4 regions of the Lysinibacillus canaveralius genome follow, and region 2 is predicted to be linked to each of the others. Evidence: riboswitches for the same ligand, from Rfam matches in the RefSeq annotation. Region 2 holds a riboswitch; each other region holds the start of a gene.
The links. A riboswitch is a leader RNA that binds a small molecule or an ion and turns the genes downstream of it on or off. The one in region 2 is predicted to bind S-adenosylmethionine.

Region 1 (8,211 bases), 1.6 Mb from region 2:
AGCTAGTGTAATCTGATTGCTCAATTCCTCCAACGCCCACTCATCGAGATTCGGCTTTTCTGCTTTTTCATCCTCCTCTTTCCATTCACGCAGCAATTTAACATGTTCCGGCAGCATCATAGCGTTCCATTTGATGGTTCCTCTATCTCTATTCATTTTCAGCACATTCTCCTTACTTCTTATGTCCACCAAGTAACGTACTCCGTCCAAGTGCAGTTCCTGCTTCTGTGTAGGAAACGGCACGCAAGAGAGCTGTTGACCCATATTTCGCTCGGATAGCATCCATGACCATCCCAAGCTTCCTCCTCCGCCATTTTTGTTCATCAAACAGACTCAGCTGCATTGAATGCTCACTTTCCAGGTTATGCAGCGTCACCGTGAGCTGGCGTGCCGGACGTTCGGCATAAAATGTGTCAAGCAGATCGACACAAACTTTATAAATTACGAGGGTATCATTTGTCGGTTCATCAATCGTTTTAGCGTGCTGAAAACCTCCGCCAAATGCATGTTTACTATAGCCGAGCCCAAGAGAAATAGTACGTCCAACCATAGATGCTTCTCTTGCCCTTCCCGCCACATCCTCACACATTTCGAGAATAACCGTCAAAATTTCTTCCCTTGTACGGTAGTCACGCATTAAGATCTGCCCTTTCCCATAGCTCACCTGTCCATTTAAAATGGGGGCACCAATGAGTGAATGGTCGATTCCCCATGCATGATAATATAGCTGGTTTCCTAAAATACCAAAACGTTTTTCTAAAACAGCGAGATCGGTATGTGCAAGATCATACACACTAAAGATACCCATATGATTCAATGTGCGCTCTGTCCTTGCACCAATGCCCCACATGCTGGACAGTGGAGATACCGGCCAAAGCTTTTTGGGAACATCTTCATAGGTCCATTTAGCAAAGCCCTTCTTTTTAGCTTCCAAATCAAGCGCCAGCTTCGCCATCAGCATATTAGGCCCCATTCCGACAGCACTCGGAATCTCGAACTGCTCGTAAATCCAGCGCTGGATTCTTCTCGCTGTCTGTTCGGGCGGGCCCCATAGCCTTTCCGTTCCAGTCAAATCAATAAAGCTTTCATCTACACTGTACACATGGATTGCCTCCTTTGGTACGAACTGATTGAAAAGGCGTGTGATTTCCATCGAGATACGTACAAAAAACTCCATCTTCGGTTCAAATAATCGGATATCTGGATGCTTTGGAATTTCAAAATAGCGGGAGCCCGTTTTAATGCCGAAGCGTTTCTTCATCGGTGGTGAAGCGGCTAGTACAATACTCCCCGGCTGCTGAAAGCTCCCAATAACCGCAATCGGTACTTTCATTACATCAAGATTGTGAAGATGTGCCATACAGCTTGCATAAAAGCATCTCATATCAATACACATAATTGATTTATTTGGCGCCTTCTCATACATCCAATCACCTCAAAAAGAACGTTTGTTCCTATATTAAAATGAGACAATTGAGACGACAACCTAAAAGTCCCAAAAATTGAAGCTTTTAATCATAAATTCTTTGATTAGTATGCAGCCAATAATACTGAAAATAGCAAAAGGCCTTCCATCAGTGGAAGGCCACGCGCTTTATTTTTTTATTATTTTTTTATTACTGTTTCATACAATTCAGGTCTGCGATCATCATAAACAGGAATTCTTCCACGCACTTCATCTACAATCGAGAAATCTACATCAATGATTGCCAGTTCCTCATCTTCTGCTCCTGTCCACAACACTTCGCCCCATGGCTGGATAACCATCGATTGACCATTAAAATTTTCTGGCTTTCTTGAAATACGGTTCACTGCAATCACAAAGCATTGATTTTCAATAGCACGTGCCTGTAACAGTGTTTTCCAATGATCAATGCGAGGGGTTGGCCATTGTGCTGGTACAAACAATACCTTCGCGCCGGACAGTGCGTGGCTGCGGAGCCATTCAGGGAAACGGATATCGTAGCAGATGACACCACCAGCCTCCAAATCTCCTAGCGCAAAACGGTTCATTTCTGAGCCCGCCTCTAAATAAAGGTGCTCGTCCATCAACCGGAATAGATGAGCCTTATTATATTCTCCGGCAAGCTCTCCTTCTTTATTTACCGTATACATCGTATTGTAAAATTTATCTCCCTTTTTTACTGAAACGGAGCCGCCAACGATATGAACACCAAGTTCTTTTGCCAACCGGGTCAAAAAGGCTTTTGTACGTTCCCCATCTACATCGGCCAGCTCTTCTAGTTTTTCCAGTGCGTAACCGGTGTTCCACATTTCCGGTAAAACAATAATTTCTGCTCCCTTTTCTGCTGCTTCCCGGATAAATTTCTCGGCACGTTCATAATTCTCTTCTACTTTTCCAAACCCCATATTTAGTTGAATACATCCGATTTTCATAATTCCTACACCGCCTATAGACTTTTTCTCTTAAATATCATAACATGGTTCGTATAATTTTTAATATATTCTGAAAAATAGGTGATTTATAAAATGGAATTTTCGACTAGACTACAGCAGCTTCCACCTCAATTTTTTGCTGCGCTTGCTGGAAAAGTAGCGCAGGCAGTTGCAGAGGGACGCGACATCATCAATTTAGGACAAGGTAACCCTGATCAGCCAACTCCCCCACATATTATCGAAGCCTTACAGGAGGCGGCAGCTGATCCATCTACACATAAATACTCGCCGTTTCGCGGGATTCCCGAACTTCGCCGGGCAGCAGCTGAATTTTACAAACGCGAATATAATGTGGACATCAATCCCGATAAAGAAGTGGCTATATTAGGAGGGACAAAAGTTGGACTTGTGGAATTACCGTTAGCTATGTTGAATCCTGGAGATACAATGCTGCTGCCGGATCCGGGCTATCCAGATTATTTATCAGGTGTCGCACTTGCAGATGTAAAATTTGATACAATGCCGCTCATAAAAGAGAATAACTTCCTGCCCGACTATGATGCGCTGCCCGAGAAAATAAAAGACCGTGCCAAAATGATGTACATCAATTATCCGAACAATCCTACTGGAGGTGTGGCAGACCAGCAATTTTTTGAAAAAACAGTTGCCTTTGCAAAGCAACACCATATTGCTGTCGCGCATGACTTTGCATATGGAGCACTCGGATTTGACGGTATAAAGCCGGTTAGCTTCCTGCAGGCAGAAGGCGCTAAAGATGTCGGCATTGAATTGTACACACTATCAAAATCGTATAATATGGCCGGATGGCGTGTCGGGTTTGCTGTTGGTAATGAAAAAATGATTGAAGCGATTAATTTGATTCAAGATCACCTGTTTTGCAGTATCTTCCCCGCTATCCAGCATGCAGCTGCCGAGGCTTTAACAGCTGAGCAGAATAGTGTAGAGGGATTGCGCGATACATACGAAAGACGCCGCAATATACTCGTGAAAGAAGCAAGACGTATCGGCTGGAATGTGCAGGCACCCAAAGGCTCATTTTTCGCCTGGCTGCCTGTTCCAAAAGGATTTACCAGCCAGCAGTTTGCTGATTTGCTGCTAGACAATGCGGATGTTGCCGTCGCAGCAGGCAATGGTTTTGGTGAATACGGGGAAGGCTATATACGCGTTGGTCTGCTCGTTTCAGAAGAACGGCTGAAAGAGGCGATTGCTCGTGTAGAAAAGTTAGGACTTTTTCAAATACCTGTTAAGTAATTTTCTTTCGCAAAAAGCAGTTGCGCGTAATTTTTTTTAGAAAAATAATAAAATACTATTGCGAAACTAATAAATAGTCTGTATATTAAGTTTCATAGTTTTTTAATATAGTGTTTCTCTCTTATTAAGAGTAGCTGAGGGACTGGCCCGATGAAGCTCAGCAACCAGCATATGCGAAAGACGCATTTGCAAGGTGCTAATTCCTACAAAACGAATTCGTTTTGAAAGATAAGAGTGGTGTTTGAATATTGTCTTTGTCTATTCATGCCTCTCTTTTCAAAGGAGAGGCATTTTTTATTAAAGGACAAATACAAACACGTTGGAGGAATCATCTATGAAAACAAAAAAATTTGGTTATTTATTCGCAGGTGCAGCACTTGCCCTATCACTCGCAGCATGCAGCAGCGATGAAGATTCAGCCTCAAAATTAAATGATGGTGTGATCAAGGTCGGCGTAACAGCAGGCCTGCATGAAGAAATTACAGAAGTGGCCGCTGAAATAGCAGCAAAAAATGATTTGGAAGTACAGATTGAAGTGTTTTCTGATTACGTGCTGCCGAATACAGCACTAGTAGAGGGAGATCTGGACGTAAACAACTTCCAGCATGAGCCTTTCCTGGACAACTTTAATAATGACCGTGGAGAGGAACTTGTGGCTGTAGCAGAGACAATCTTAAACCCAATGGGCTTCTATTCAGAGAAATATGAGTCGATCGATGCTGTCCCGGAAGGTTCAAAGGTTGCCATTCCTAACGACCCAACAAACGGCGGACGCGCACTAGCGGTACTGGCTGATGCCGGCTATATCACATTGGCTGAGGGCGTAGGCATTAACGGAACAATCTATGATATTGAAGAAAATCCAAAAAACCTGGAATTTATCGAATTAGAGGCGGCACAAATCCCAACTCAGCTCGCAGAAGTGGAATTTGCCGCTATCAATACAAACTTTGCAATGGAGGCAGGCTTGAGTCCTAAAGATGATTCTATCCTGCTTGAATCTGCAGACTCCCCTTATGTAAATGTAATTGTTGTACGTCCTGGTGATGAAGACAGTGAAGACTTGAAGAAATTCATCGAAGCATATCATTCAGAAGAAGTGCGCCAATACATTGAAGAAACATACGATGGAGCTGTCATTCCAGGCTTCTAATCCAATACATGGCCAAAAGTTATCGGCATTGACGCCGGTAGCTTTTTAGCTAGAAAGGCGGAAAACAATGATTCAACTCCAATCGGTTGTTAAACAATTCGAAGCAAAAAACGGCACAGTTACTGCTGTTGACCAGGTAGATATACAAGTTAAAAAAGGTGAGATCCACGGGGTAATCGGCTATTCGGGTGCAGGTAAAAGTACACTCATCCGATGTGTCAACCTTCTCGAACGTCCAACAAGCGGCAAGGTAATCATTAACGGTATTGATCTGACAGAAGCTTCCCCAGAACAGCTTCGACAATCACGACAAAAAATCGGAATGATATTTCAGCATTTTAATTTACTAAAAACAGCGACAGTCTACGATAATATTGCTATACCTTTAAAGCTATTAGGACATAACAAACAGGAAGTAGAACAAAAGGTAAAAAAATATGCAGAAATCGTTGGCTTAACAGATAAGCTGACAAGCTATCCGAACCAACTGTCGGGCGGTCAGAAGCAGCGTGTGGCTATTGCACGCTCCCTATCACAGGAACCTGAAATTCTGCTTAGTGACGAAGCGACAAGTGCCCTGGATCCTGAAACAACGGACTCCATCCTGGACCTGCTCCTTGAAATCAACGAAAAACTCGGCATTACCATCCTTTTAATCACACACGAAATGAATGTCATTCAAAAAATCTGCGATTATGTATATGTCTTGGAGAAAGGCAGGCTTGTGGAGCATAATACAGCAATTGAGCTGTTTACAAAGCCCCAGCATCCCACGACGCGTAAGTTTTTAAATACAATTTCACAACGGAATCTATCAGATTCGCTGATTGAACAGTTGAATTTGACAGGTGCCGTCATCCGCCTCACATTTGTCGGTGAAAGTACAGGAAAGCCGCTTATTGCGGATGTAGCAAGTCGATTCCATGTGCAGCCAAACATCTTGGCAGCCAACATCATTGAACTTAAAAACGGTATTGTCGGCAATATTGTTGTCCATATAAATGGAACCGCTGCTGAGATTACCGCCATCACCCAGTACTTAAAAGACAACGGCGTACAAATTGATATATTGGGAGGTGGAGCAAATGAATAATGATAAAGGCTTTTTGGAGCAGTGGGGACCGATTATTTGGGAGGCATTGCTAGAAACATTCCAGATGACGTCCATTTCCCTCGTCATTTCAATTGTTCTCGGGGTGCCGCTCGGGCTGATGCTCGTATTAACACGTCCCGGACAGTCATTTGAAAATAAATGGATTTACCAAATATCTAATCTGCTCATTAATATTATCCGTTCCATTCCATTTATCATCTTATTATTCTTCATCCTGCCGCTGACGAAATTTCTTGTTGGCACGACGATTGGAGTTAAGGGCGTTATCGTACCGCTTGTCGTCTATACAGCACCTTATATCGCCCGTCTTCTGGAGACTGCTCTTCTTGAGGTGTCCCCAGGTGTAATGGAAGCTTATACAGCAATGGGGATCAAGCGCCGCCATATTATTTGGAATGTACTGCTGCGTGAAGCACGCTCCTCTATTATTCTTGGCCTGACAATTGCTACAGTCGGACTAATTGGGGCAACCGCGATGGCAGGACTTGTTGGTGCAGGTGGTTTAGGCGACTTAGCTTACCGCTATGGCCACATCCGTTTCCAGGTGGATGTAATGTATGCTGCTGTGTTCATTCTCATTATTTTAGTACAGGTAGTTCAATCAATCGGCAACCGTATTGCTGCTAAGCTGAAAAAGGACTGATAAGTTAATGACGAAGGAAGACTTACTTTTAAAAAATATTCAGGGCGACAAGCCCTTTCCAATTTGCTTCGAAGATTTAGAAGAAGCTGTGGCGGAAAAGCTCCCAGCTGGGCCATATGGCTATATCCGCTCGGGAGCTGGCGGCGAACAATCACTTCGTAACAATCGCAAGGCCTTTACGAAGTATTCTATTATTCCCCGCTTTTTAACAGATGTCTCCGAGCCTGATACCTCTATCGAACTGTTCGGCAAAAAACATCCCACCCCCTTTTTATTCGCACCGGTCGGGATGAATCAAATGGCGCATGAACAAGGAGAATTAGCCGTTGTACGCGCAGCTGAAAAACTTGGAATGCCTTATATTCAAAGTACTGTCTCCAGCTATTCACTCGAGGAAGTAGCAGATACTGCCCCAGCTCATACAAAATGGTTTCAGCTATACTGGTCGACGAATGAAGAAATTGCCTATAGCATGGCTGCCAGAGCAGAGAATGCCGGCTTTGAAGCAATCGTTTTGACAGTTGATACAGTCATGCTTGGCTGGCGTGAGGAGGATGTACGTAATCAGTTTTCGCCTTTAAAGCTTGGCCTGGCACGTGGAAATTATATGAATGATCCTATCTTTACAGCTTCTTTGAAGGATGAGTCATTTGAATCGTATATAGAAGGTGTTCTCGCCAATATTTTTCATCCTACATTAAATTGGGAAAATATCCGTGAGTTAAAAAGCCGCCTTCGTGTGCCTCTTCTAATTAAAGGTATTTTACACCCGGAAGATGCGCGTCTGGCCATTGAAGCTGGAGTAGATGGAATCATCGTCTCTAATCACGGGGGACGCCAATTGGATGGTGTCATTGGAAGCCTCGATGCACTTCCTGCCATTGTGAAAGCTGTAGATCATCGTGTACCGGTGCTCTTAGACGGTGGTGTGTACCGCGGAATTGATGCACTAAAGGCATTGGCACTCGGTGCTGCAGCCGTATGCATAGGCCGCCCATTTGTCTATGGCCTTGCCTATGATGGGGAGAATGGTGTATATCAAGTCATGCAAAATTTATATAGTGAATTCAAAGTGTCCATGGGCCTGGCCGGGCAGCGGACAGTTGCGGACCTCCAAACGCTCGCACTTATTCGAGAATAGAGAGGATATCTAAAAGTCTCTTTACGATGAAGATGGTAACACCTCGATATAACACTTACAGAAGTAATGCTCCTTGATAAATATGTATCAAAAACAGAGCTGTCTAGAAAGTTGAAACTTTCCGGACAGCTCTTTTCTTATTGCCGTATATAAAAGCTGCTCCTATCAAAGATAGAAGCAGCTCGAACATAATGATGAATTTTCTTATTGAATGACGCCCAGCTCGCGTCCCACTTTTTCATAGATTGCTAATGCATCATCCAGCATTTTCTTTGTATGTGCCGCAGTCGGCATGTTGCGGACGCGTCCCGTTCCTTTTGGTACCGTCGGGAATACAATAGATTTCGCGTAGACACCTTCCTCAAATAAACGGCGGGAAAATTCCTGTGTTAGCTTTTCATCTCCGACAATACATGGTGTAATCGGCGTTTCAGATTCCCCGATATTAAAGCCAAGCTTCTTCAAGCCTGCTTTCAAATAGTCGCCATTTT
Region 2 (8,211 bases):
GAGATGAGATGAATCTCCAATTTAGCATCGACTTTTTAACAACAAAAGAAAAAGAAAAATACGTGGATGAGCGGGTGGAAGAAATACTTTCTAACATTCGGAAAGAAAAACTTTCACACCAGGATATGATTAAAGCTGTCCATGACTATATTGTACTTAATATCGAATACTCAGACAATACACAAGGAAGTAGTCATAGTACTTATACAGCCTTGACGGAAAACAAAGGGGTTTGCCAGGCATATTCACTGCTTATGCACAAAATGCTATCAGAGCTCGGGATTGAAGCGCAATATATTAAGGGAAAGGCTGGAGGGGCGGCTCACAGCTGGAATCTTGTAAAGGTAGCGGGAGAGTGGCGACATATTGATGCCACTTGGGATGATCCATTAGATAATAAGGAAGACACAATCCGTTATAACTACTTCCTGAAAACAGACAAAGAAATGAAAAAGACGCATTCATGGAATACAGCAGATTACCCTAAAGCATTTAGTAAGAGATAGATTGCCCTGAAAAAGAAAGAAGACAATACCGTATTTGAGCCGGCATTGTCTTTTTTTGTGTTTATTATTCTAAAAAAACTTGAATCTATTTGCCATTCCGATTACTGCAGAGCAGTTTTCAATGCTTCCATATTTTTCTTCATTAATGTGAAATAGGTTTCATCATTGCTGATGTCCTCAGATGTTAAAACGCTTAGGTTATGCAAAGTCAGTGTTTCGGCGCCTACTTCTTTTTGAATGACTTCTGTAAGTTTTGAAGATACATTTTGTTCAAAGAAAATATACTGAATGTCTTCCTCTTTTGCTAGGTCGACAATTGTCATTAGCTCTTTTTGGGAAGGTTCACTTTGTGAATTTAACCCTGCGACAGGTACTTGAGTAAAACCATAATGGCCTGCAATGTAGCCAAATGCTGCGTGTGATACAAAGAATGTTTTCTTGGATGTTTCAGCGGCCATTGACTCAAATTCAGCATGAAGTTCATCTAGCTCTGTTGCAAGTTTGTCATAGTTTTCAGTAAAAGCAGCTTCATGTTCAGGCATAGCTTTAACAAGTTCATCCTTGATAACAGCAGCTAAATCTTTAGAAATAACAGGGGAAAGCCAAACGTGGGAATCATGCTCTTCCCCATGCCCGTGGGAGTCTTCTCCCTCATGGTCATGGTCGTGCTCTTCTTCATGCCCATGGGAGTCTTCACCTTCATGGTCATGCTCTTCTTCAGCATGTACATGGCCAGTAGAAATATCAAGCATATCCTCACTTACATTATCAGCTGTAGAGACTAATTTTACATGCTCATTAGCCAATGTTGTTTTTGCTTTTTCTACAAATCCTTCAAGCCCTAGACCAATATAGAAAAATAAATCCGCGTCTGCTAAAGTCATCATATCTTTTTGTGTTGGCTCAAATGTATGCTCGTTAGCCCCGGGAGGATAAATGGAAGAGACTTCTACATATTCGCCGCCAATGCGTTCAGCAAAATATTGCAGGGGATAAACCGTCGTATAAATGGATAATGTGTTATCCGTTCCACTTGTATTGGAGTCCTTTTCCTTTTCTTTTTCGTCTCCGCCGCATGCAGCAAGTACAAGAGCAGCAATTGATAAAAGAAGGAAGGGTAAAAACTTTTTCATTTTGTTCACCTCTTAATTGTAATTATTACGATTTAAATTCAACATTGATTATAATACAGGAAAGAAACGAAAAAGACAATAAAAAATAGCCTTCGAAATTATTTTTTTTTCGAAGGCCATTCTTCAGGTACAGGATCAAACCCTCCTGGATGAAACGGCTGGCATTTTAAAATACGGATTGTCGTCAAAATTATTCCTTTAATGGCACCATGTTTTTGGAATGCTTCCAACCCATAGCTTGAACATGTGGGATGGAAACGGCAAGATGGCGGAGTCATTGGAGAGATATACTTTCGATACAAGCGAATTAGCCAAATAAAAGGATATTTCATTATTTGTTATCCACCTTCTGATAAGTCTGCTTTGCAGCAAAGTTATGTTGTTTCGCTACTGAAAAGATAGCAACAGCAAAACTTGATACGACAACAATTAAAATTAATGGTAAACTCAATCTCCTCACCTCATTCTCTATTATAAAGCGATTTCAAGAGATTTTGTTCTACAATCTCTTGAACAGTTGATACTATTCTTAAAAATTCTACATATATCCATTTTAAGAACTAGAAAAGTGGGTATAATACCTATGATAATTAATTTAATTATCCATTAACTTGATGAGGTGATCTTATGGCGAAAAAAACATTAGATAAACAGTTGAATGAATTAGTAGCAACATGGTCAGTACTTTACACGAAGCTACATAACTATCATTGGTATGTAAGCGGACCATCATTTTTTACATTACACGCAAAATTTGAAGAATTATATAATGAAGTAACATTGTCGCTCGATGAAGTTGCTGAACGTATTTTATCAAAAGGCGGCAAGCCAGTTGCAACAATGAAAGAGCATTTGGAACTTTCATTAGTCAAAGAACCAACAGGCTCGGAAACAGCTGAAGAAATGGTGCAGTCCATTATTGATGATTTCGATGTGTTAAAGAAAGCATTGAAGGAAGCAATGGAAACAGCTTCTGAAGAAGGCGATGACAGAACGGAAGACTTATTAAATGCAAAAGTTCAAAGCCTGGAAAAACATACATGGATGTTATCTGCATTCCTTGGCAACTAATCAACTTATTTGTTTAAAATGCGGCCTCTAAAAGGAGGTCGCATTTTGTGTATAAACCCTCAAGCCGCTACTTATACTATTAGTGAGGTGGCTTATATGGAAAAACACATGTACTATATATCGGTTCCGCATTTAACATGCACAGCTTATCCAGGTATGAGACCGTACGATTTTAAAATGGAGTTAGAGCCTCACAAGGCGAGAGTGTTTCAAAAATTGTTTGCATCTATTTACCAGCTTGAAACATCAAATATGGTTCGTGCCCATTTACCATTTATCCCTTATCATATGGATGAACTGAATCATGATATCGACCATCGTTACAAGCAAATATATGCGCTGATTCATGAATATGGTGACGATCAAACAAAAGAATTTGTGGAGAAAATGCCTTTTTTCAGTTGAAGCGCTGACATCCCTTCGCTACACTTAAAATTAGTTAGGAGTTGAAGGGATGTTTACATTCATAGATGAAAATGGACTTGAAGTAGTTCTGCGATTTGACAAAGGCCCGTTTGAGGTGGAGCCAAGACATGTGCTGGCTCTAGTAAAATATGAGAATAAGTGGCTCTGTACTGAGCACTTTACGCGAGGAATTGAATTCCCCGGAGGAAAGCAAGAGAAGGGAGAGACGCTTATTGAAGCGGCAATCCGTGAAGTATATGAAGAAACACAAGTAAAGGTGAAGGACGCTGAATGGTTTGCCTATTATGTAGTGTATGACAAAATCCCCTTTTGCAAGGCTGTTTTTACAGCTAGCGTAGAAGAGATAGAAGAGTTCATTGGGGAATATGAAACAGTTGCAAGACACTGGCTGACAGAAGAAGAATTACTTGCACATCCAAACTTGAGTTTTTATATGCGTGATGATGGAATGAAAAAGATGTTACAGGAAGTGAAGACACATGCAAGACAATGGTAAAATCACATCCATACGTAAATATCCTTCACCAAATCCCCATATCCGGTTGGATGAAATTACATACTGGTCAGATGGGCTTCGAGTAAAGGGATTACTGGCAAGACCGATTAAGAAGGCTCATACTGAGGCAATGCTTTATCTGCGCGGAGGCATGCAGTCTATTGGTATGGTGAGACCGGCTAGAATTGCTCAATTTGCTATGCAGGGATTTACCGTATTTGCTCCCTATTATAGGGGGAACCGCGGCGGAGAGGGAAGAGATGAATTTGCGGGTGATGACCGCTACGATGCTGTATATGGTGTTGACATAGTGAAACAGTTTGTCGAATGTGAAAATGTACATGTATATGGTTTTTCACGTGGAGGACTGATGGCATTGTGGACGGCTATCTTAAGAGAGGACATCGCTTCTGTCGTAACTTGGGCGGGAGTATCAGATGCTGCGGCTACTTATTGGGAGCGAATTGATATGCGCAGAGGACTGCGGCGTGTCATTGGGGGCACGCCAAAAAAAGTTCCAGAGCGTTATGATGACCGGACTCCTCTATTTGAAATTGAAAAAATGAAAGCACCGGTTTTGATCATTCACGGCACGAGTGATCAGCATGTAGATATTGAGCATGCTTATCAGTTAGAGTACTGTCTTCAGGATGCAGGGAAGTTCTATGAAACATGGTATTCCTACGGGCTGAAACATCATTACCCGCCAGAAGTAAATTCAGAAACAGTTCGTGCCCTTTGTGGATGGATGAAGGGAAAGGGTGTAGAATAAATAGAGCGGCTTCTATGAAAGGAAGCTGCTTTTTCTTATTTAGGCTGCTGCATAACTTTCTAACACATTTTGTCAGATGTAAGCATAGAGTTTACAGGTATTTATTCTATCAGGGGAATAGGGGGAGAGGCTTTCTCCACACAAAAAGGAGCAGCTATATAAGCTGCTCCTTTTAATTTATAAGGATGTGGTTACTGCGTGGAACGGAAAATAGCTCTTCCTTATACTAAAGGCCCGCCTTTTTTCACGATCTCTTCAGAAACATCTTCAAATTTCTTGAAGTTATTATTGAATAGCCCAGCAAGCTCTGTAGCTTTTTTATCATATGCCGCTTTGTCAGCCCAAGCTTCACGCGGGTTTAATACTTCGGATGGTACACCTTCAACAGCGACAGGAATGTTTAATCCAAATACACCATCTTGGATTGTCTCTACTTCATTTAACTTACCTTCAATTGCAGCACGAACCATTGTACGTGTATAAGAAAGTTTCATACGAGAACCTACACCATATTCGCCGCCAGTCCAGCCAGTGTTAACTAAGAACACTTGTGAGCCGTGCTCGTCGATTTTCTTTCCTAGCATTTCAGCATAAACTGTCGCCGGAAGAGGTAAGAATGGAGAACCGAAACATGTTGAGAATACTGGTTCTGGCTCTGTAACACCGCGCTCTGTGCCAGCCAACTTCGAAGTGAAGCCGCTCAAGAAGTGGTACATCGCTTGCTCTTTCGTTAATTTAGAGATTGGAGGTAGTACGCCAAAAGCATCTGCAGTTAAGAAAACAATTGTTTTTGGATGACCTGCAACCGACGGTGTTACGATATTATCGATATAATGGATTGGATAAGCTACACGTGTATTTTCAGTTAATGAACCATCACTATAATCACAAATGCGTGTTTCAGGATGAACAGCGACATTTTCAAGTACAGCGCCGAACTTGATTGCATTGTAAATTTCCGGTTCCTTTTCAGCAGAAAGGTTGATTGTTTTTGCGTAGCATCCGCCTTCAACATTGAATACACCGTTGTCAGACCAGCCATGCTCATCATCACCAATCAGCTTGCGGTCAGCATCAGCCGATAAAGTCGTTTTACCAGTACCTGAAAGACCGAAGAATAATGCTACATCGCCTTCCTCACCTACATTGGCAGAACAGTGCATTGGGAAAATCCCTTGTTCTGGTAACAGATAATTCATAATACCGAAGATTGATTTTTTCATTTCACCAGCGTACTCTGTACCACCTATAAGGATGATTCTCTTTTCCATTGATGTGATGATGAAAGTTTCTGATGCTGTACCATCAACTGCTGGATCAGCCTTGAAAGATGGTGCTGATACGATTGTGAACTGTGATTCGTGATCCGTTAATTCTTCAGCTGTTGGGCGGATGAATAATTGATGACAGAAAAGATTATGCCAAGCATATTCGTTTATAACTTGGATTGATAGCTGAGAGTCTTTGTCAGCTCCTGCAAATCCTTTAAACACGAATAACTCGTCTTTCTCTTTTAAGTAGTTAATCACTTTTACGTAAAGGTTGTCGAAAATTTCTGTCGAGATTGGTCGATTTACTTTTCCCCAGTCAATTTTATCTTTAGAAGCATCTTCTTCTACCATATATTTATCTTTAGGAGAACGGCCAGTATACTTACCAGTTTCAGCACGTAAAGCGCCATCTACTGTCAATGTAGCTTCCCCACGAGATGTAGCCTTTTCAACTAATTCTGGTACAGATAGTTGAACGTTAATATTTGCCCCGCTTAATAATTCCTTCAGTTCGTTGTTGATATCTACTGAATTCATCGATTAAATACCATCCTTTTTTATATAGTTCCCCTAGGTGAGGGAGGTTAGTTACTAATTCAAAAATAGTATAACACATTGATTTAAATAATCTATACTAATTGTGAATTTATTTTATGAATTTTTTATATTCCATAAAACCATTATAAATCGTTTGACAAGATGAAACAAATTTCGTACCATGTACAATTGAACGGATACTCTTATCCCGAGCTGGTGGAGGGTCAGGCCCTATGAAACCCGGCAACCTGCAATACGATTATCGTAACGTGTTGGTGCCAACCTGATGCAAGGATATAATCCTTGAACGATAAGAGTGAAAGGTAACGAAAACATGACTCCTTTCCTCATACATGAGCGAAGGGATTTTTTTGTTTTAAATGCGAAAAGAGCAGTTTAAGGAATTACTGTTATATCGTCCTTATAAAGAAAGACATATAAGCAGGCTGAGCTTCTCTTTGTTATTCCGGGCCTTTCTAAATCCTCGTGTAAAAGTTAGCAGCGGCTTTTTTAATCCGTACGGGTAGACATACATGGGTAATGAGTACCGTATCAAATACGCGCTTTCGCGCAAGGTATTTTTAGGAGGAAAACAAATGACAAACCGTCGACTGTTTACATCAGAAAGTGTAACAGAAGGGCATCCAGACAAAATTTGCGACCAAATTTCAGATGCCATTTTAGATGCTATTCTAGCAGAAGATCCAAACGCTCGCGTAGCGTGCGAAACAACTGTTACGACAGGACTTGTATTAGTATCCGGTGAAGTAACGACATCTACATATGTAGATATTAAAGGAATTGTACGTGATACAGTAGAACAAATTGGCTATACACGCGGAAAATATGGTTTTGATGCTGAAAACCTAGCCGTACTGGTAGCTCTTGGTGAGCAATCGCCTGATATCGCACAAGGTGTTGACCAAGCGCTTGAAGCTCGCGAAGGCGCAATGACTGACGAAGAACTAGAGGCAATCGGTGCCGGAGACCAGGGCTTAATGTTTGGTTATGCATGCAATGAGACACCAGAACTGATGCCGCTGCCTATCAGTTTGGCACATAAGCTGGCTCGTCGCCTGACAGAAGCTCGTAAATCAGGTGAACTGCCTTATCTGCGTCCAGATGGAAAAACACAAGTAACTGTAGAATATGACGAAAACAACCAACCTGCACGTGTGGATACAATTGTTTTATCTACACAGCATGACGAAGAAGTAACATTAGAGCAAATTCAAAAAGACATTAAAGAAGTGGTAATCAATAAAGTAGTACCCGCAAACTTAATTGATGTAAACACGAAATATTTCATTAATCCAACAGGCCGTTTTGTTATTGGCGGACCAAAAGGAGATGCAGGGCTTACTGGCCGTAAAATTATCGTTGATACATACGGTGGTTATGCGCGTCACGGCGGCGGTGCTTTCTCTGGTAAGGATGCTACAAAGGTTGACCGGTCAGCAGCCTACGCAGCACGTTATGTTGCGAAAAATATTGTAGCGGCAGAGCTTGCAGAGCGTGCTGAGGTACAGCTTGCGTATGCAATCGGTGTAGCTCGCCCTGTATCGATCGCTGTTGATACATTTGGCACTGGTAAAGTGGAAGAAAGCAAAATCGTGGAATGGGTACGTGAACTATTTGATTTACGTCCAGCCGGGATCATTAAAATGCTTGACCTGCGCCGTCCAATCTATAAACAAACAGCAGCTTATGGCCACTTTGGCCGTACAGACCTGGATGTACCATGGGAAAAAACGGACAAGGCTCAAGCGCTTCGCGAAAAAGCGGGCCTATAATTGAGTTGTGCCAGGATATGAAAAGGCCGTCACTTCATGTGGCGGCTTTTTTAGCAGATAAGGAAAGGGACCAGCGCTGGATAAGAGAACAATGCACACTCTTTTTCTGCGCTATAGCAGCTGAACCAAATGTCTAATACCGTTTGCCAGATTGAAAACTAATCTTTCATATTTTCACAAGGGCATAGAATCATCATCAATTTTAG
Region 3 (8,211 bases), 1.5 Mb from region 2:
AAGCTCCATCCCTCTTTTAGCAAACATCACTTTATTCGCTGTCACCACATGGCATTTGTTTTCTATTGCCTGTTTTAAATAGGAAAATGCCGGCTCTTCATTAACGATCGCCTCGAATACTACTTGCATGCCTTTCTCGGCAAATACCTCATTGATATTATCTGTCAATAAATGTTTCGTCCCTGGAACCCGCTCGCTTGAAGTATCCCGAACTAAAATCTTCGTCACTTCTAATTCTACGCCCAGCTTTTCCCGCAGTGCTTCTCGCTTTTCATTTAAGATATGATAAATTCCTTGCCCTACTGTGCCAAATCCTAGGATGGCCGCCTTTATTACTGCCATATCTGTCTCCTCCAAAGTCTTCAGAAAATCTATATAAACGCACTATTCTAATAATTTTATATAAAAAATTCTATCTTATATTATAAACGAAAACAAGGGAAATCTCCTCTAGGAAAACATTTGTTTTTGTAAAATGTACACGAAACCCCTTACATCTTCTCCTATCATGCATATTCTGCCATATTTACAGAGTGTTATTAGGAAAATCAGGCCTGCCAAATAGCTCCGCGGCACTAAAAGGAGCTCTAAAAAACAAAAGCACCCCCATCGGATGCTTTTAAAATAGCTGATAAAGTGAACTTCAATCGGCACTTCCTTGTTATACTTCTGCGCATGTTTAAGCAGCTACACCGCGATATTGATTCCCTCAACAGATGTGCGATAGCGATCAAGTACTTTTCGAGCAATCATTTCCTCTTTTTGTGTAAAGGGCGGTATACCATATGTACGGTGCACAAGCTGGAATTCTCCATATTTTAAATACCACTCTTTTGCTGGTAATGAAATATGATCTGTTCCTAACTCTTTATATGCATCATACACTTCCTTTACAACATATTCAGCAGATGTAAGATTGTATGTTTCCTCTAAAAAAGCGTCATGTCCAAATGCTTTTTTCCATATAGCATTGAACTGCCCTAATAAATGTTGGATAGAAATTTGGTTTACAAAAGTGTGGACTTCATTCAATTCATATATAAAATAAGCTGCGACATGTTGTGCACTGTAGACATTGCCCATTTTCAACTCTCCTTTTATTCATACACTTATGTGATTTATCACTCGAGTAAAAACACAAGATGCTTTCCCGAGTTTATTGGTAGGTTTTAAAGTTGTTTTTATCTTACAGAATATCACAGCTATTGTCAATAAAACTTATAAACTTACTATGAATTGAATTTACTGTTGAAAAGCGATGGCTCTCCGTGAAATGGCACGGAGCCGCCGCTTTCTTTTGCCGAATGAGGCAGTATAAAACATTATGGCAAGATGCAGCGAGCCTAAAACAGCTCTCTTCCAGAACGCCTATTTGATTTGCATCACTCCGGTATTTGCTTCCCTTTAATAGGATCATTCAGGAATCCAGTGAAAAAGTGCTGTAAGTCCGCCCCTTGCATTTCCACCTATAGAAATAACTTTCTTTTGTTAAAAGAAATTAAACGCTGGCAGACACCTGTCTTTGCACTTTTGCTAGCGCCTGCTCTAAATCAGCGATAATATCCTCTACATTTTCGAGACCGATTGATAGGCGAATGAGCCCTTCGGATACTCCTGCAATTTTCAGTTCTTCTGCCGACAGCTGCTGGTGCGTTGTAGATGCTGGATGAATAATTAACGAACGGGCATCACCGACATTCGCCACATGAGAGAACAGCTCTACATTATCAATTAATTCACGTCCTGCAACGCGGCCTCCCTTAATCTCAAATGAGAGAATAGAGCCGTAACCATTTTTCAAATACTTGTTTGCTAAATGATGGGATGTAAATTCCTCAAAGCCTGGGTAATTTACGTAATCCACAAATGAGTGGCTCTTTAAATATTCCCCAACCTTTAAGGCATTTTCATTATGGCGGGCTATACGCAGATGAAGCGTCTCTAACCCTTGAATAAAGTTAAAAGCAGAATCCGCTGACAGTGTCGGCCCGAAATCACGCAGCAGCTGTACACGCAGTTTTGTTGCGAACGCCGCATTTGGTACATCTACGCCGTAACGGATTCCGTGATAGCTTGCATCCGGTTCTGTAAAACCGGGAAAACGTCCTTGTGTCCAGTCAAATTTTCCAGCATCGACAACGACTCCGCCGATTGTTGTTCCATGTCCGCCAATCCACTTCGTAGCTGAATGAACGACGACATCTGCCCCGAAATCAATTGGGTTTGCACCATATGGAGAAGGGAACGTGTTATCAATAATCAATGGCAGTCCATGTTCATGGGCAATTGCTGCAACCGCTTCTATATCCAAAATGTTTAAGCTTGGATTTCCGACTGTCTCGGCAAAGATTGCTTTTGTTTTTTCTGTAATGGCAGAGCGGAAATTTTCTGGATTTCGTTCATCCACAAATGTTGTCGTAATACCGTACTTTGGCAATGTAGTAGCAAATAAATTATATGTTCCTCCGTAAAGCGAACCAGCTGATACAATTTCATCGCCGGCACCGGCAACATTCAAAATAGAGAAGGCAATGGCAGCTGCACCTGATGACAGGCCTACTGCTGCAGTTCCCTTTTCCACCAATGCAATACGCTCCTCAAACGCCCCTACTGTCGGGTTCATAATACGTGAGTAAATATTCCCCGGCTCCTCAAGTGCGAAAAGGCGCTGTGCATGAGCAGTGTCTTTAAATGCATAGGCCGTTGTACGATAAATTGGTACAGCGATGGCTCCTGTAACAGGGTCTGGCTTTTGCCCGCCGTGTAATAATAACGTTTCTGGCTTTTGTGACATGGATATCTTCCTCCTAAATGTATACTCGATGGACAATCGGTCGAGGAGGATATGGAAAACTCCCCGCACTCTATTTGGAAAAGGGCCTTTGTACAAATGAGCACCAAAAAGCCCTCTTCTCAAATAAGAAGAGGGCTGCGAATGAGCAAGTTTTCCTCCCCTTATCTTTCAGATCCCGATTCGAATCTGTAGGAATTAGCACCTTTGTAAGTCATTACTGGTTGCCGGGCATCACAGGGCCTAGTCCCTCCGCCGCTCTTGATAAGAGTTTATGATTCATGTTCCATCTATTGTTTCACAGTATAAAACAGGTTAATCTGATTAGTCAACTATTAATTTAAAATCTTCTGATTTTAATTTTCCTGCTGCATGCTTTATGCTGGATTACAGGATAAATAAGCAATTCAAAGCTCTATATATCCCCTTTTGAATATGCCTGCAAAATACAAATAACTACCTTTACATTGCCACTACATCATTACTACCGTATAAAAGTTTCGCATATAAAGGGGTGCAAGCTTATATTACTACATTAGCTGATACCGTAAGGCATTACTAACCATTCGCAAATAGTATAAATACGGCGAATGCGGGAAAGTGACGCCCTGGACATCATTACTGTTTTTACTACCAAAAATTCTCTAGGTACAATTTTGCTTCAGGTGGAAGGCAGTTATCGGCTTTATTTTCCTGAATCCTCGTATCCCGTTGATCTGCTTCCCCACAATTAGTGCAGCCTGCTGGCACTGGATTGGATTACTATAGAAAAATATTATAAGATGGGCTTAAAGGTATTTCCTTTAAGCTTATTTTTTGTAGAGGGGGAAAATAAATTGAACAAAACAAAAGAACTTTTAAAAAACCATTCATCTGTCCGTAAATATACAGGAGAAGAAATCTCTCGTGAAACGGTAATCGATCTAATTGAAACCGCACAAATGGCCGCCAGCTCTCACTTTGTACAAGCGTATAGTGTCATCTGGGTGACAGATGATGAAAAAAAGAAAAAGTTAGGCGAGCTGTCAAAAAATGAATTTCAGTTCCAAACAGCAGGTGCCTCTTTCTTATTCTGTGTAGACTTCAAGCGCCTGCAAAGAGCTGGTAACAAAAATGGTGTTGACATCGTCGTGGACTCTGCAGAAAATCTTCTTGTCGGTGTAGCGGATGTTTCCTTATTTGCGCAGAATTTTGTCGTCGCGGCTGAATCTGAAGGCTATGGAATATGCTATATCGGCGGCGCACGAAACAATCCGAAGGAAATTAGTGAGCTATTCAATCTTCCTGATTATGTATTCCCGTTATTTGCTATGACAATTGGCAAGCCAACAAAACGAAACGAAACAAAACCCCGCCTACCTGTAGCCGCTGTCCTGCATGAAAATAGCTATGATGAAGAGAAATACGATACACTTCTTGATGAGTATGATGCAACAATGGAAGCTTACTACGCCAGCCGCTCATCCAACCAAAAGATGGCGAACTGGACAAAACAAATGGCTGATTTCTTAATTGATCAAAAACGCCCATTTATAAAAGAATTCCTGGAAACAAAAGGATTCACTTGGAAGTAACAAAAAGATCTTATACATCTATTAAAAGCGAAATTAACAAGATGTAAGGCCTGTTAATTTCGCCTTTTTACTGAAATCTAACCTTACCTTTTGATAAAATAGTAGCAACGAAAAAGATGTAAGAAAGGACTTTTCGTATGTATACAAATAAACATGTAGCCAATTCACTTGAAAAACAGCATCTCCAGAATGTGCGAAAATATTATTTATCCATCGCAGACATTAATATTGCTTTGTCAAAGGTGCATCAAACGATTCTGCCGCATATCGATTCAAAAAAATATCAATTGGCTACCGACTATATTCACCAGTATATTTCCTATACATCGGTCTGGAATTTAAAATTCGTCGCAAACTTAGAGAGCCCTGAAGTGGCATTGCTGCAGGTTTTCCACCTGAACTATATTTTTAACAAGGAGCCGGAAAGCCGATTCATTCAGGAACGTGCTATTCTAGCTGAACAGGAGCAGCGTTTCTTTGATTTGAAACCTTATAAAACAGAGCATGTAGAAAAGCGCAAACAAAAAATGCTGGATTATATTGAAACGCACGCCTAATATCTCAATACTCAAAACAAGCTGTCTACGCGGCTCGATATAAAAAATTGTCTTAAGTAAGCCACCCCTGATATTTTCTCCTGTCCTATTATTTTCAGCATAGAAAAAACCCCGAAAGCAAGTAGATCACTTACTTTCGAGGTAGTTTTCCTCTATTCCTGGACTGGTAATTCTGTAATCGTTACATCCTTAACCGGCAGGAACTGCTCGCCTGTCGCTAAATAGGTTACGCTCACTGCATCCCCTGCTTCCATATAAATGGCTAGCGGCACGGTTTCCGTGCTAACAATAAAGTTTTCCCCTGTCGCTAACAGGAATGATACCATGGTAAAATCTCCAGCCCGCTCCTTATATACACGGATCACTTCGCCTGTGATGCGTGCTTCCTCTGCATCTGAGGAACCTTCAACCGTACTTCCTCCTCGGGATAACGCTGTTTTATATAATTTCAGCGCCTCGTTCGGCGTAGAGGCATAAGCAGAGATTTCAGGATTGGCTGCTGAGACAATGAAATAGTTCTGCAGGAAGCCATTTGAATCGAGTACAGCGGTCAGCCAGCTAGCTTCTCCATAGAAGTTATACAGGATTGGCATTTCGCCCTCCCACTTCTTCTCAATAAATTTCTTCTCAATAATGTCTAGTGCTCCTTGTGAATCCATATAGGATTCTTCCAGATTCCCAGTATAGTATATCGCTTCGCCCGTCCGTCCATTTGTTAATGAATAGCCAAGCATCGAGTCTACGCCCTCTTTTGGGCTAGTAAAATCAGTGAAGTAGTACATTTGCCCATCTTCTGTAAAGATCGGTGACACATTGGCCTCCGTTCCCTCGTCCGACGGCAGCTTAACATCTTTCTTACCAAATACACTGTTCCAGAAACCATGTACATAGTTACCGTAGTAGCTGTTTTGCAGACTTACTGTTTCAGGGGACACTGCACCATCGATGAAATCAGGAACATCCGCTAATGCAATTTTTTCTGATTTACCAGTAGCTGCATCTACTAAAATAACCCCTTTTACATCAAATCCACTACGTGCAGAAATGAACTCTCCATATGAGCGAATGTAATAAGGCTTACCATCATCATCCACTTCAAGCTGTGGTGCCCCATAGAAAATCAGTGCCGGATACTGCAAACGCATATGACGTTCCAGATTTTTGTTCAAAAAGGCGGACGGCACGTAGGCCATTTCTTGTTGAACAAATTTCGGATTTTCATTTGCATCTGTGGCACTCATCATAAAGTAACCTGGTGTTGTTTTCCCATTAAACCATTTGAACAGCCCTGAAAATTCAACCGGTGCTATATATACATACTCACCGTTCACCTTCTGGATCTGTAAATTCCCTAATTCGTAAAAGCTAGTATTGGGTACTTGCCCAAAAGCTTTTTTCATTTTATTTTTCACATATTTGGGTGGTACACTTGCCGGTGTCTGTGTCTCATCAAATGCCTGGATTTCTACATCCTCAGCCATTTTTGCTGATTCGTATTTTTCCTCAGCATTAAACAGCGGCGCACTTAGCAAGTAAGCTACAGCAAGGATACTTGCTAATACCGCCGCAGACTTCACTTTTCTTTCCAGACCTGCTGAAAAAATGGCTCCAGCAAGAGCAATTACGGGTAAGACATAAAGAAAAATTGTCCATTGGAGATCAATTTTTGATACATAAACAATAAAAAACGTCGAAATAAAACTAACAATTAAAACAGAAACCGCTATTATCCCATGCTGCTTTGATGTCAGCTCTACTTTCGGAAACTTTTTTGTCACCGGTACGAGTAAAATAGTGATAATTACTGACGCGATAGCTGAAATAATGAATAATTGACTCATTCGAATCATCCTTTCTAGTTACCTTTTATACGGACTAAACAGTTAAAAAGTTTCATATTTATAATTAATGGCTATTATCTCATTCTTCATAAGGAGGCTGTTCATGCGCACTATCTTACTGATCATCGCTGTTATTTTTGGGCTTTATTATGTACTTTTGTTTGATACCATTCCACCAGAGACAAAAATGGTTTTCAAACTCATTCCCATGGTACTAATCATTCTTTTTGCCTTCTTGACTCGTGTTCGTACAGCAAGATACTATGCACTTGTATGTGTGGGCCTCCTATTTTGCGCGATTGGTGACTATACGCTTCAATGGTTCATTATTGGGTTAACGAGCTTTTTGATCGGCCATATTTTTTATATTGCTGCCTTTTCAGAGGGGAAAGAGCGCGTGCCAACCGGTATAAAGATAGTTCTGCTTTTTTACGGAACTTCAATGGCGATTTGGATGTGCAGTACGCTGTTCAGCCAAGGTGAGACCGTTCTAGCGATTGCTGTATTTGCCTATATTAGTGTCATTTTAACGATGGGCTGGATGTCATTTAAGACAGGAGCCTTATTTGCCAAAATTGGCGCTCTTTCTTTTATTGCATCCGATAGCATCCTGGCGATCAATAAATTTATAATGGACGTTCCCTATGATCATGAGCTGATCATGTTCACCTACTATGGGGCACAAATTTTCATAGCCCTAAGTGTTACACAATATTCCGAAAAGCGAAATAAAGTGGTACACTAAATATACCATTTCAAGGAGGTACAATTCATGAAAGAAAAATGTATTGAACGTTTAATTCGCTACGCTAAAATTGATACACAATCAGATGCAGGCAGTACAACAACACCTTCTACACAAAAGCAGTTTGACTTGCTTCATGTGCTAAAAGAAGAGCTGGCTGATATTGGCCTGACAGAAATCACATTGGATGAAAACGGCTATCTATTTGCGACACTTCCTGCTAATACAGATAAACCTGTACCGACACTTGGTTTCTTAGCCCATGTTGATACGACTTCTGATTTTACCGGGACAAATGTTAATCCGCAGCGTATCAATAATTACGACGGCAAAGACATACAGCTAAATGAAGAGCTGACAATGTCAGTAGAATATTTTCCAAATTTAAAGAACTATGTGGGACAAACTTTAATTACAACAGATGGAACAACTTTACTTGGAGCTGATGATAAGGCGGGTATCGCTGAAATCATGACAGCAATGGAATATTTAGTTCAACATCCAGAAATCAAACACGGTAAAATTCGCGTTGCCTTTACACCAGATGAAGAAATCGGGCGTGGACCTCATAAATTTGACGTAGAGGCATTTAATGCTGACTATGCTTATACAATGGACGGCGGGCCGCTAGGTGAACTTCAATTCGAAAGCTTCAATGCTGCAGGTGTAAAAGTAACGACTTATGGCACTAGCGTGCACCCGG
Region 4 (8,211 bases), 750 kb from region 2:
GATAGTGGAGGCAATGTTTACATTGGGCATCATGTATGAACAGGGACTAGGAACCACGCCAGATGAAAAACAGGCCTATGTGTATTATGAACAGGCAGCAATTGGCGGCTATGATGATGCACAATATCGTCTAGGAAGTATTTATTTAGAAGGTCTTCTAGGAAAAAAACAAGATAATGAAAGGGCGCTGGAGTGGTTTGAACGCGCAGCAGCGCAATTTCATATAGATGCTATCTATAATCTGGGCTATCTATATGAAAAGGGAATTGCAGTAGCGCAGAACGGACAAAAGGCTATCACCTATTATAAGCAGGCAGCCCTCCTTGGCGATTATCAGGCAAAGATGAATCTCGCAGATTTATTTGAAGCAGGAGAATGTGTGCCGAGAGACGAAGAAGAATCGAGAAAGTGGCTTCTTGCTGCCGATGCCCAGCTTGAAGAGGCAGCGCAGGAATGGTGAACGCTGAGAGAGAATAGCATTTCTTCATTATGTGAATAATAGAGAAGCGATTATAAAGAAGCAGCAGAATGTTTACAACTATCATCAAACAGGCTAATAGTGTTGTAGTAGAAGATGAATAAGGAGGTTTTATCATGCTATTATTTGCGGTACCTACTGTAACAAAAGAAACGGCTTCATATAATGAAGAACACATTCAGACTCTGCGGGGAATTTTAGCAGAACAGCAAGAGGATCTAACAGAGCTAAGTACTATCGTCGGTTATTTGAAAGGGTTTAAAGAAGCGGGCATCGATCGGGCGGAGAAAGGAAAGTATGCCGGTAAGCTTGAGCGGATGGAGGAAAAGCAAAAGATACGATTTGATAAAATGGATGAAATGATTTATGAAAATCGGAGAGAAATAAAAAAAGAAAAAACACATGATCAGACTGTGCTGACATGGGGTAAAGAAGTACGAAAGCTGGAGGCAGGACTGCGGACGTTACGTTTATTTACATGGGATGTCGTAAAAATGCTAGCGCCTGATAGTACGATACTGAATCGTGCCGATGATCGAATCGGTTATTTAGAAAAACGTTCTGCTTCGTTGGAAGTCGAGATGAAAACTATGATAGAAAAGCTTTCAACTTTGTAACGAAATGTACACTCCTTTGAAATGAGAGGAGTGTACAATTTTTTTGAGGAAAACAGTAGGTTGTTTTCTTATTTTGAATAAAAGTGAATCTAAAGTAATATTGATGAGTTGTTTTATAGTGGTATTATCGACTCACTCAGTTATATTTGTTTATGACTACAGAATAATATAAGACTATTTCCTTAATTTTACACACGGGTGTGAATTTGTCTTGAATTAAGGGAGAAACATAGTAATCTAGTGTAAGTATGTAAATTTATTGAAAGTGGTGTATTGTATGTTCTTTAAAAAGACATCACATCTAGAGCGTATCAACCTAGATTCTATGCAGGTGAAAATTCAAATAGATAATCAGCCAAAGATAAAAAAACAGCTGGCTATGCTCATGCTGACAGAGACAGATCTAAAATACCTTCAGGCGTTTCAGCCGTATATAGAAAAGAATATAGATGAAATTGTAGATAGTTTTTATCGATCTTTGCAGATAGAGCCGCATTTACTTAAAATCATTGATAATCATAGTACAATTGAACGCTTGAAAGTTACGTTGAAAGGGCATATTTATGAAATGTTTGGCGGCATCATTGACGCGCCATTCCTTCACAAGCGAGAGCGCATTGCGAAGGTGCATGTGCATATTGGCTTGCCTACCCAATGGTATATCGCGGCATTTCAAAATTTGAATATATCATTCATGCAGTATGTTAAGATGAACATTTCTCATATAGAAGACCAATTCAGCACGTTAGCAGCTATTTCAAAAATTTTAAACTTGGAGCAACAGCTGGTGTTGGAAGCATTTGAAGCTTATGTAGAGGAGACGAGGCGGGCGGATGAGGAGCAGAAGCAGGATATAGGGCGAGCAATTATTGAATCATCGGAAAATCTAGCTTATATTTCTGAACAAACAAATGCTGCTTATCAACAACTCATTGCACAAATGGATGAGCTTACATCTCATGCAAAGCGTGCAGGTGAGATTTCAAATGGCACAGAACAACAGGCACTTGACGGCCAAAGCCAAATGCAAGCACAATCTCTTAATATGGAGAATATTACTTCCTCGGTAACGGAGATTACTCGTGATATTGACCGTTTGACGGAAATGACGAAGCAAATGGAAAGTGTGATGTCGATTGTGACAAATATTGCTACCCAAACGAACTTATTGGCGCTTAACGCTTCTATTGAAGCAGCACGTGCAGGGGATGCAGGAAAAGGCTTTGCGGTAGTAGCCAATGAAGTAAGAAAACTAGCTGAGCAGACGAAATCATCAACTGATACGGTGGGAGAATTGTTGCACGATACAAATGAGCGTACAGTTAAGTTAGAAGCTTCGCTCAATCATATACAGGAAGCTGTGCAATTTGGTGGAGAAGGAATGCTTCAGACAGAGCGGAAATTTTCTCAGATTCTGCGATCAATGCGTGAGACAAAAATGCAGAACGGCTTGATAGGGCAAGAAATTGAACTCTTGGGGCAGGGAATTGATAAATTGTCTGTCTCATTTGAAAAAGTGGCACATTCAGCAGACGAATTAGCATGTATTTCCCATGAACTAAGTAAATAATAGGCAGCCGAGGAGGGGTGTGGATCTCCATCTATCAAGGCTGTTATGAAAAGCATCCTATATTTTGGAAGGATACTTCAGCCTGTTGACAAAGGCTCTCATCCAGCGTTGCTTGCCTCGCTCGTCCGCGCATGAACTTAGGTTCTATTCGCGTCTTCACTTGTCGGCGCGCCTTGTCTGGCAAGCGTTTTCAAGACAGGCTGAGTAAACCGTTATTTTATAAAGTTACCTAAAAAACGTAAAGACAAAGTCAAAAAACGACGTTGTCTTCACTCTGAAGTATCCTATCTTTTGGAAGGATACTTTTTTCTTTAATTTGTAATAGAACATTCACGTATTCATCCTGAAAAAAGTTTATACTAGAGGCAGGTTATTTCGAACATATAGGAGAGGTATATATGAAAACAGTTGTAGTCGTAGGCGGTGGGATTACAGGTCTTTGTACGATGCACTATGTAAAACGCCAAATGCAGGAAAAAGGCATCGAGGCGGAATTGATTTTAATTGAACGCAATGAATATCTGGGCGGTAAGATTCATTCAGCATATGAAGGCGGCTTTATCATGGAGACAGGGGCAGATTCCATTGTCGCACGTCATCCTGGGGTGCTTGAGCTGGTTAAGGAGCTTGATTTTGAATCAGAGCTTGTTTATAACGAGACAGGGATTTCCTATATCCATACAAATAACGAATTGCATGCAATACCAGCAGGGTCTACATTTGGTATTCCGATGAGCATTGATTCGCTGCAGGCTAGTACACTTATTTCAGAAGAAGGAAAGAAGCGGGCCCTGAAAGATTTAGAAATGCCGAATACAGGATTTACGAAAGAAAGCTCGATTGGGGAATTTCTTGAATATTTCCTAGGGGAGGAAATTGTAAGGAAACAGATTGCCCCTGTACTTGCAGGTGTTTATTCCGGAGATCTTTACCAGCTTTCTCTCGCTTCTACTCTACCGTATCTTGTTGATTATAAAAATGAATACGACAGTATTATCAAAGGGTTCGAAGCAAACCGTGAACAATTTGAGAAGGCTGCCAATAAAAAATTCATTTCCTTCCGGAACGGGCTTTCAGCATTGATTGATCAGCTGGAAGCAAATCTGCCGGAAGTGAACTTCATGAAGAATACAGAGATTCACAGTGTGATGAAAGAAGATGGCTGCTATAAAATAGATATTGGGCATGAAACAGTGCTCGCTGATGTCGTTGTGCTCGCTGTACCTAATACAACGGTGCAGAAAGTACTGGCAGATGAACAGCTAAAAGTAAATCTAAAGCGTTTCACTACAGCTTCGGCTATCACGTTGTATCTTGGCTTCGATGTGCCAGACAGCGTATTACCAGCAGATGGTACGGGCTTTATTGTTTCTCACAATAGTGACTTAGTATGTGATGCCTCTACATGGACGAGCCGAAAATGGAAGCATACATCGCATGATGGAAACCTGCTTGTGCGTCTATTCTATAAAAATGTAAATCCCCGCTATGAGGAACTTGCGGCTATGACGGATCAAGAATTGCTGGAAGTAGCGCGAAATGATGTAAAGGTAAGTCTAGGAATTGATGATGAACCGACAGTCGTAAATGTCGCGAAATGGATTGACCAAATGCCACGGTATGACCTTGCACATAATGAAGCATTGTCTGTATTGTTGAAAGACCTGGAGGAGAACTACCCGAACTTGCTGCTTGCTGGCTGTTCCTATTTTGGTGTAGGGATTGGAGCATGTATCCAAAACGGTAAGAAAACAGCAGAGCGCATCCTAGCTGCTTTGCAATAATAGAGAGCTCGGAAGGATAATGAATCCTTCCTTGAGCTTTTTTGAAAAACTCAGTTATGGTAGAAAAATAGCCCTATATCCAGAAAACCAATAAATTGGCCATGAAAACGTTTACTATTGTAAAACGTCTTGACGTCTCTTTCAGATAACGTTATGATTCTTTTAATTGTTGACAAAATTCAATATATTTCTTATCGAGAGAAGCTGAGGGACTGGCCCGATGAAGCTTCAGCAACCAGCTCTAAAGTCAGGTGCTAAATCCAGCCGGCAGATGCCGAAAGATGAGAAGGGACTACGATTCTTAGCCTTCTTGTTAAAAGAGGGCTTTTTCTTTTAGATAGAAATGACTGAAAAGTTTTGCAATTCGGTTAAAGAAAAGAGGGATACAAATGGGCTTGCTTGAAGCTTTAGAAACGCGGGTATTAACAGCTGACGGTGCAATAGGCACGCTGCTTTATTCTTACGGGCTGGATTACTGTCACGAGGAGATGAATGTGACAAAGCCTGAAATAGTGCAAAAAATCCATGAGCAATATATTACTGCAGGAGCAGATATCATTCAAACGAATACATACGGAGCAAATTCGATAAAATTGGCTCGGTACGGCTACGAAGATCGCGTAAAGGAGTTTAACGAAGCAGCTGTTGGATTAGCGAAAACAGCTGCAGGGGATAACGTATTCGTTTTAGGAACGATTGGAGGCATACGGGGAATTCGTAAAAGCGATGCAACGCTTGAAGAGATTACTTCAGCTATTCGCGAACAGGCACGTGTGCTAATTGACGGAGAGGTGGACGGTCTTTTACTAGAAACCTTCTATGATTTTGAGGAAATACAGGCAGTTGTCAAAGCTGTTCGTGCAATGACAAATAAGCCGATTATCGCACAAGTATCTATGCATGAGCCAGGCATTTTACAGGGAGGTATTTCATTCCGTACAGCCCTTCTTGAACTTGAGGCTTTAGGAGCGGATATTGTGGGCAGTAACTGCCGTCTTGGCCCATTTCATACAATTCAGGCGTTTGAAAAAGTGGAGCTTCCGAAGCATGCTTACTTATCGGCCTATCCAAATGCTTCTCTTCTAGATGTAGAAGATGGGCGCGTGGTATACGAATCCGAAGCTGACTATTTTGCACGCGCTGCTGAGGAGCTGGTCAAGCAGGGGGTCCGTCTAATCGGTGGTTGCTGCGGAACGACACCGAAGCATATTGAAGCAGCAAAAAAGCGGTTATCAAAGCTTACACCGCTAAAGGAAAAAGAGACGATGCCGGCAACGACTGAATTCGTCCGTGTGCCGGAGCCGCCTAAATATGAACCGCTGCATCTAAAGGCGAAACGCGAACGCTCGGTGATTGTGGAACTAGACACACCTCGCCACTTAGAGATTGGTGGGTTTGTAAAAGGAGCCAAGGAATTATATGAAAATGGAGCGGATGTCATCATGATGGCAGATAATTCTCTAGCGTCTCCAAGGATTAGTAACATCGCAATGGCATCTATCCTCATACAGGAAGGAGTGCGCTCCCTGCCGCATATCACATGTCGGGATAGAAACTTGATTGGTCTTCAATCACATTTAATGGGGCTGGACGCTTTAGAACTGCATGACATTTTAGTTGTAACCGGGGATCCGACGAAAGTAGGGGATTTCCCAGGAGCAACAAGTGTATACGACGTTTCTTCTATGGAGTTAATGTCGCTCATTAAACAATTGAATGAAGGTATTTCGTTTTCCGGTAAACCGCTTCGCAAACAGGCTAACTTCTCGGTGGCAGGAGCATTTAATCCGAATGTCAGGGTAGTGGACCGTGCTGTCGCACGCTTAGAGAAAAAATTAGAGCATGGCTGCGATTATTTCATCTCTCAGCCTGTTTACTCAAAGGAAAAAATAATCGAAATTTATGAAGCGACAAAGAATTTAGAAGCACCGATCTACATTGGTATTATGCCGCTGACATCATTCAGAAGTGCGGAGTTCTTACATCATGAAGTACCGGGAATCAAGTTATCAGAAGAAGTGCTGGCTCGAATGAAAGCGTGCGGAGAAGACAAGGAGAAGGCAGCCGCAGAAGGTGTCGCGATTGCGAAGGAACTGCTCGATACAGCATGTGAATACTTCAATGGTATTTATCTGATTACACCATTTTTGCGATACGATATGACCTTGCAGCTGATGGATTACGTAAAAGAACTCGATGCACAGTATAAAGGAGTACAGACAAATGCTTAACCATCCCATTTATGAACAACTTGAAAAGCGAATATTAATCATCGACGGTGCAATGGGCACAATGCTGCAAAACGAACAATTGACACCGGAGGACTTTGGTGGGGAAGAGCTCGATGGCTGTAATGAAAATTTAGTACTCACACGCCCTGATGTTATTAAGAAGGTACACCAGGCCTATTTAGAGGCAGGGGCAGACATCATCTGTACAAATACATTTGGCGGAACACCGATTGTATTAAATGAATACGCGCTTGGCCATAAAGCTGAGGAAATCAATGTACGTGCTGTAGAATTGGCGAAAGTAGCAGCTGAGGAGTTTTCAACTCCAGAATGGCCGCGTTTTGTAGCGGGGGCGATGGGGCCCACAACAAAAACGCTTTCTGTAACAGGGGGCATTACATTTGAGGAACTTGAAGAAAACTTCTACCTGCAGGCGCATGCTCTTGTTAAAGCGGGGGCAGATCTTATCCTATTAGAGACGAGCCAGGATATGCTGAATGTAAAAGCTGCGACAGTTGGTATCAAGCGAGCGTTTGATGAGTTAAGTGTAGAGCTTCCTGTCATGATTTCCGGAACAATTGAACCTATGGGTACGACGCTTGCTGGACAGACAATCGAGGCGTTCTACATTTCCATTGAACATATCAATCCGTTGTCAGTAGGCTTGAACTGTGCGACAGGTCCGGAGTTCATGACAGACCATATCCGTTCATTGTCAGAGCTTGCGACAAGCTATGTCAGCTGCTACCCAAATGCAGGGCTTCCGGATGAAGAAGGATGCTACCACGAAACCCCGGATTCACTTTCGAAAAAATTGCGGGGCTTTGCAGAAAAAGGATGGCTGAATATTGTGGGGGGCTGCTGCGGAACAACACCTGCCCATATCGCCGCTATCCGCGAGGCAGTGGAGGACTACATACCTCGTAAACGTCCAGAGCAGACACATGGTCATGCTGTATCAGGTATTGAACCGCTGCAGTATGACGATTCTATGCGTCCGCTCTTTATTGGAGAACGGACAAATGTAATCGGTTCTCGTAAATTTAAGCAGCTGATTATCGACGGTAAGTTTGAAGAGGCTGCTGAAATAGCTCGTGCACAAGTAAAGAACGGTGCCCATGTTGTTGATATTTGCCTAGCAAACCCAGACCGTGATGAAGTAGAGGATATGCGCCAGTTTATGCCTGAAGTGGTGAAGAAGGTAAAGGTGCCTATTGTCATTGACTCGACGGACGAAAAGGTGATGGAGGAAGCACTGAAATTCTGTCAGGGAAAAGCAATTATCAATTCTATTAACCTAGAGGACGGAGAAGAACGGTTCGACGCTGTTATGCCGCTTGTGAAAAAATACGGGGCAGCAGTTGTGGTGGGGACGATCGATGAAACGGGAATGGCCGTATCCCGTGAACGCAAGCTTGAGGTGGCAGAGCGCTCCTATCAACTATTAACGGAAAAATGGGGGCTGGCTCCGGAAGATATTATTTTTGATCCGCTTATGTTCCCGGTAGGTACAGGGGATGAGCAGTATATC

Region 1: it holds a riboswitch for S-adenosylmethionine, as region 2 does, so the genes downstream of both, AA0Y26_RS01800 (MetQ/NlpA family ABC transporter substrate-binding protein) here and metK (methionine adenosyltransferase) in region 2, are expected to answer to the same signal.
Region 3: it holds a riboswitch for S-adenosylmethionine, as region 2 does, so the genes downstream of both, AA0Y26_RS01230 (O-acetylhomoserine aminocarboxypropyltransferase/cysteine synthase family protein) here and metK (methionine adenosyltransferase) in region 2, are expected to answer to the same signal.
Region 4: it holds a riboswitch for S-adenosylmethionine, as region 2 does, so the genes downstream of both, AA0Y26_RS20370 (bifunctional homocysteine S-methyltransferase/methylenetetrahydrofolate reductase) here and metK (methionine adenosyltransferase) in region 2, are expected to answer to the same signal.

The regions. Positions count from the first base shown of each region.
Region 1 is NZ_CP154840.1:335,187-343,397, reverse strand. It holds gene AA0Y26_RS01820 (YolD-like family protein) at 1-156, opposite strand, end outside; gene AA0Y26_RS01815 (DNA polymerase thumb domain-containing protein) at 173-1,426, opposite strand; gene AA0Y26_RS01810 (carbon-nitrogen family hydrolase) at 1,606-2,397, opposite strand; gene AA0Y26_RS01805 (pyridoxal phosphate-dependent aminotransferase) at 2,491-3,669, shown strand; SAM riboswitch class I at 3,788-3,904, shown strand; gene AA0Y26_RS01800 (MetQ/NlpA family ABC transporter substrate-binding protein) at 4,004-4,822, shown strand; gene AA0Y26_RS01795 (methionine ABC transporter ATP-binding protein) at 4,890-5,915, shown strand; gene AA0Y26_RS01790 (methionine ABC transporter permease) at 5,908-6,579, shown strand; gene AA0Y26_RS01785 (alpha-hydroxy acid oxidase) at 6,587-7,720, shown strand; gene AA0Y26_RS01780 (glycine C-acetyltransferase) at 7,925-8,211, opposite strand, start outside.
Region 2 is NZ_CP154840.1:3,286,064-3,294,274, reverse strand. It holds gene AA0Y26_RS16615 (transglutaminase domain-containing protein) at 1-506, shown strand, start outside; gene AA0Y26_RS16610 (metal ABC transporter solute-binding protein, Zn/Mn family) at 608-1,639, opposite strand; gene yidD (membrane protein insertion efficiency factor YidD) at 1,738-1,971, opposite strand; gene AA0Y26_RS16600 (Dps family protein) at 2,267-2,710, shown strand; gene AA0Y26_RS16595 (transposase) at 2,807-3,115, shown strand; gene AA0Y26_RS16590 (NUDIX domain-containing protein) at 3,165-3,632, shown strand; gene AA0Y26_RS16585 (alpha/beta hydrolase family protein) at 3,616-4,404, shown strand; gene pckA (phosphoenolpyruvate carboxykinase (ATP)) at 4,626-6,212, opposite strand; SAM riboswitch class I at 6,413-6,529, shown strand; gene metK (methionine adenosyltransferase) at 6,809-8,005, shown strand.
Region 3 is NZ_CP154840.1:214,620-222,830, reverse strand. It holds gene AA0Y26_RS01240 (homoserine dehydrogenase) at 1-342, opposite strand, end outside; gene AA0Y26_RS01235 (hypothetical protein) at 688-1,083, opposite strand; gene AA0Y26_RS01230 (O-acetylhomoserine aminocarboxypropyltransferase/cysteine synthase family protein) at 1,499-2,794, opposite strand; SAM riboswitch class I at 2,953-3,062, opposite strand; gene nfsA (oxygen-insensitive NADPH nitroreductase) at 3,628-4,365, shown strand; gene AA0Y26_RS01220 (hypothetical protein) at 4,503-4,922, shown strand; gene AA0Y26_RS01215 (hypothetical protein) at 5,075-6,763, opposite strand; gene AA0Y26_RS01210 (lysoplasmalogenase) at 6,867-7,508, shown strand; gene pepT (peptidase T) at 7,536-8,211, shown strand, end outside.
Region 4 is NZ_CP154840.1:4,035,622-4,043,832, reverse strand. It holds gene AA0Y26_RS20390 (tetratricopeptide repeat protein) at 1-460, shown strand, start outside; gene AA0Y26_RS20385 (chemotaxis protein) at 595-1,095, shown strand; gene AA0Y26_RS20380 (protoglobin domain-containing protein) at 1,373-2,665, shown strand; gene hemG (protoporphyrinogen oxidase) at 3,064-4,449, shown strand; SAM riboswitch class I at 4,638-4,737, shown strand; gene AA0Y26_RS20370 (bifunctional homocysteine S-methyltransferase/methylenetetrahydrofolate reductase) at 4,839-6,680, shown strand; gene metH (methionine synthase) at 6,673-8,211, shown strand, end outside.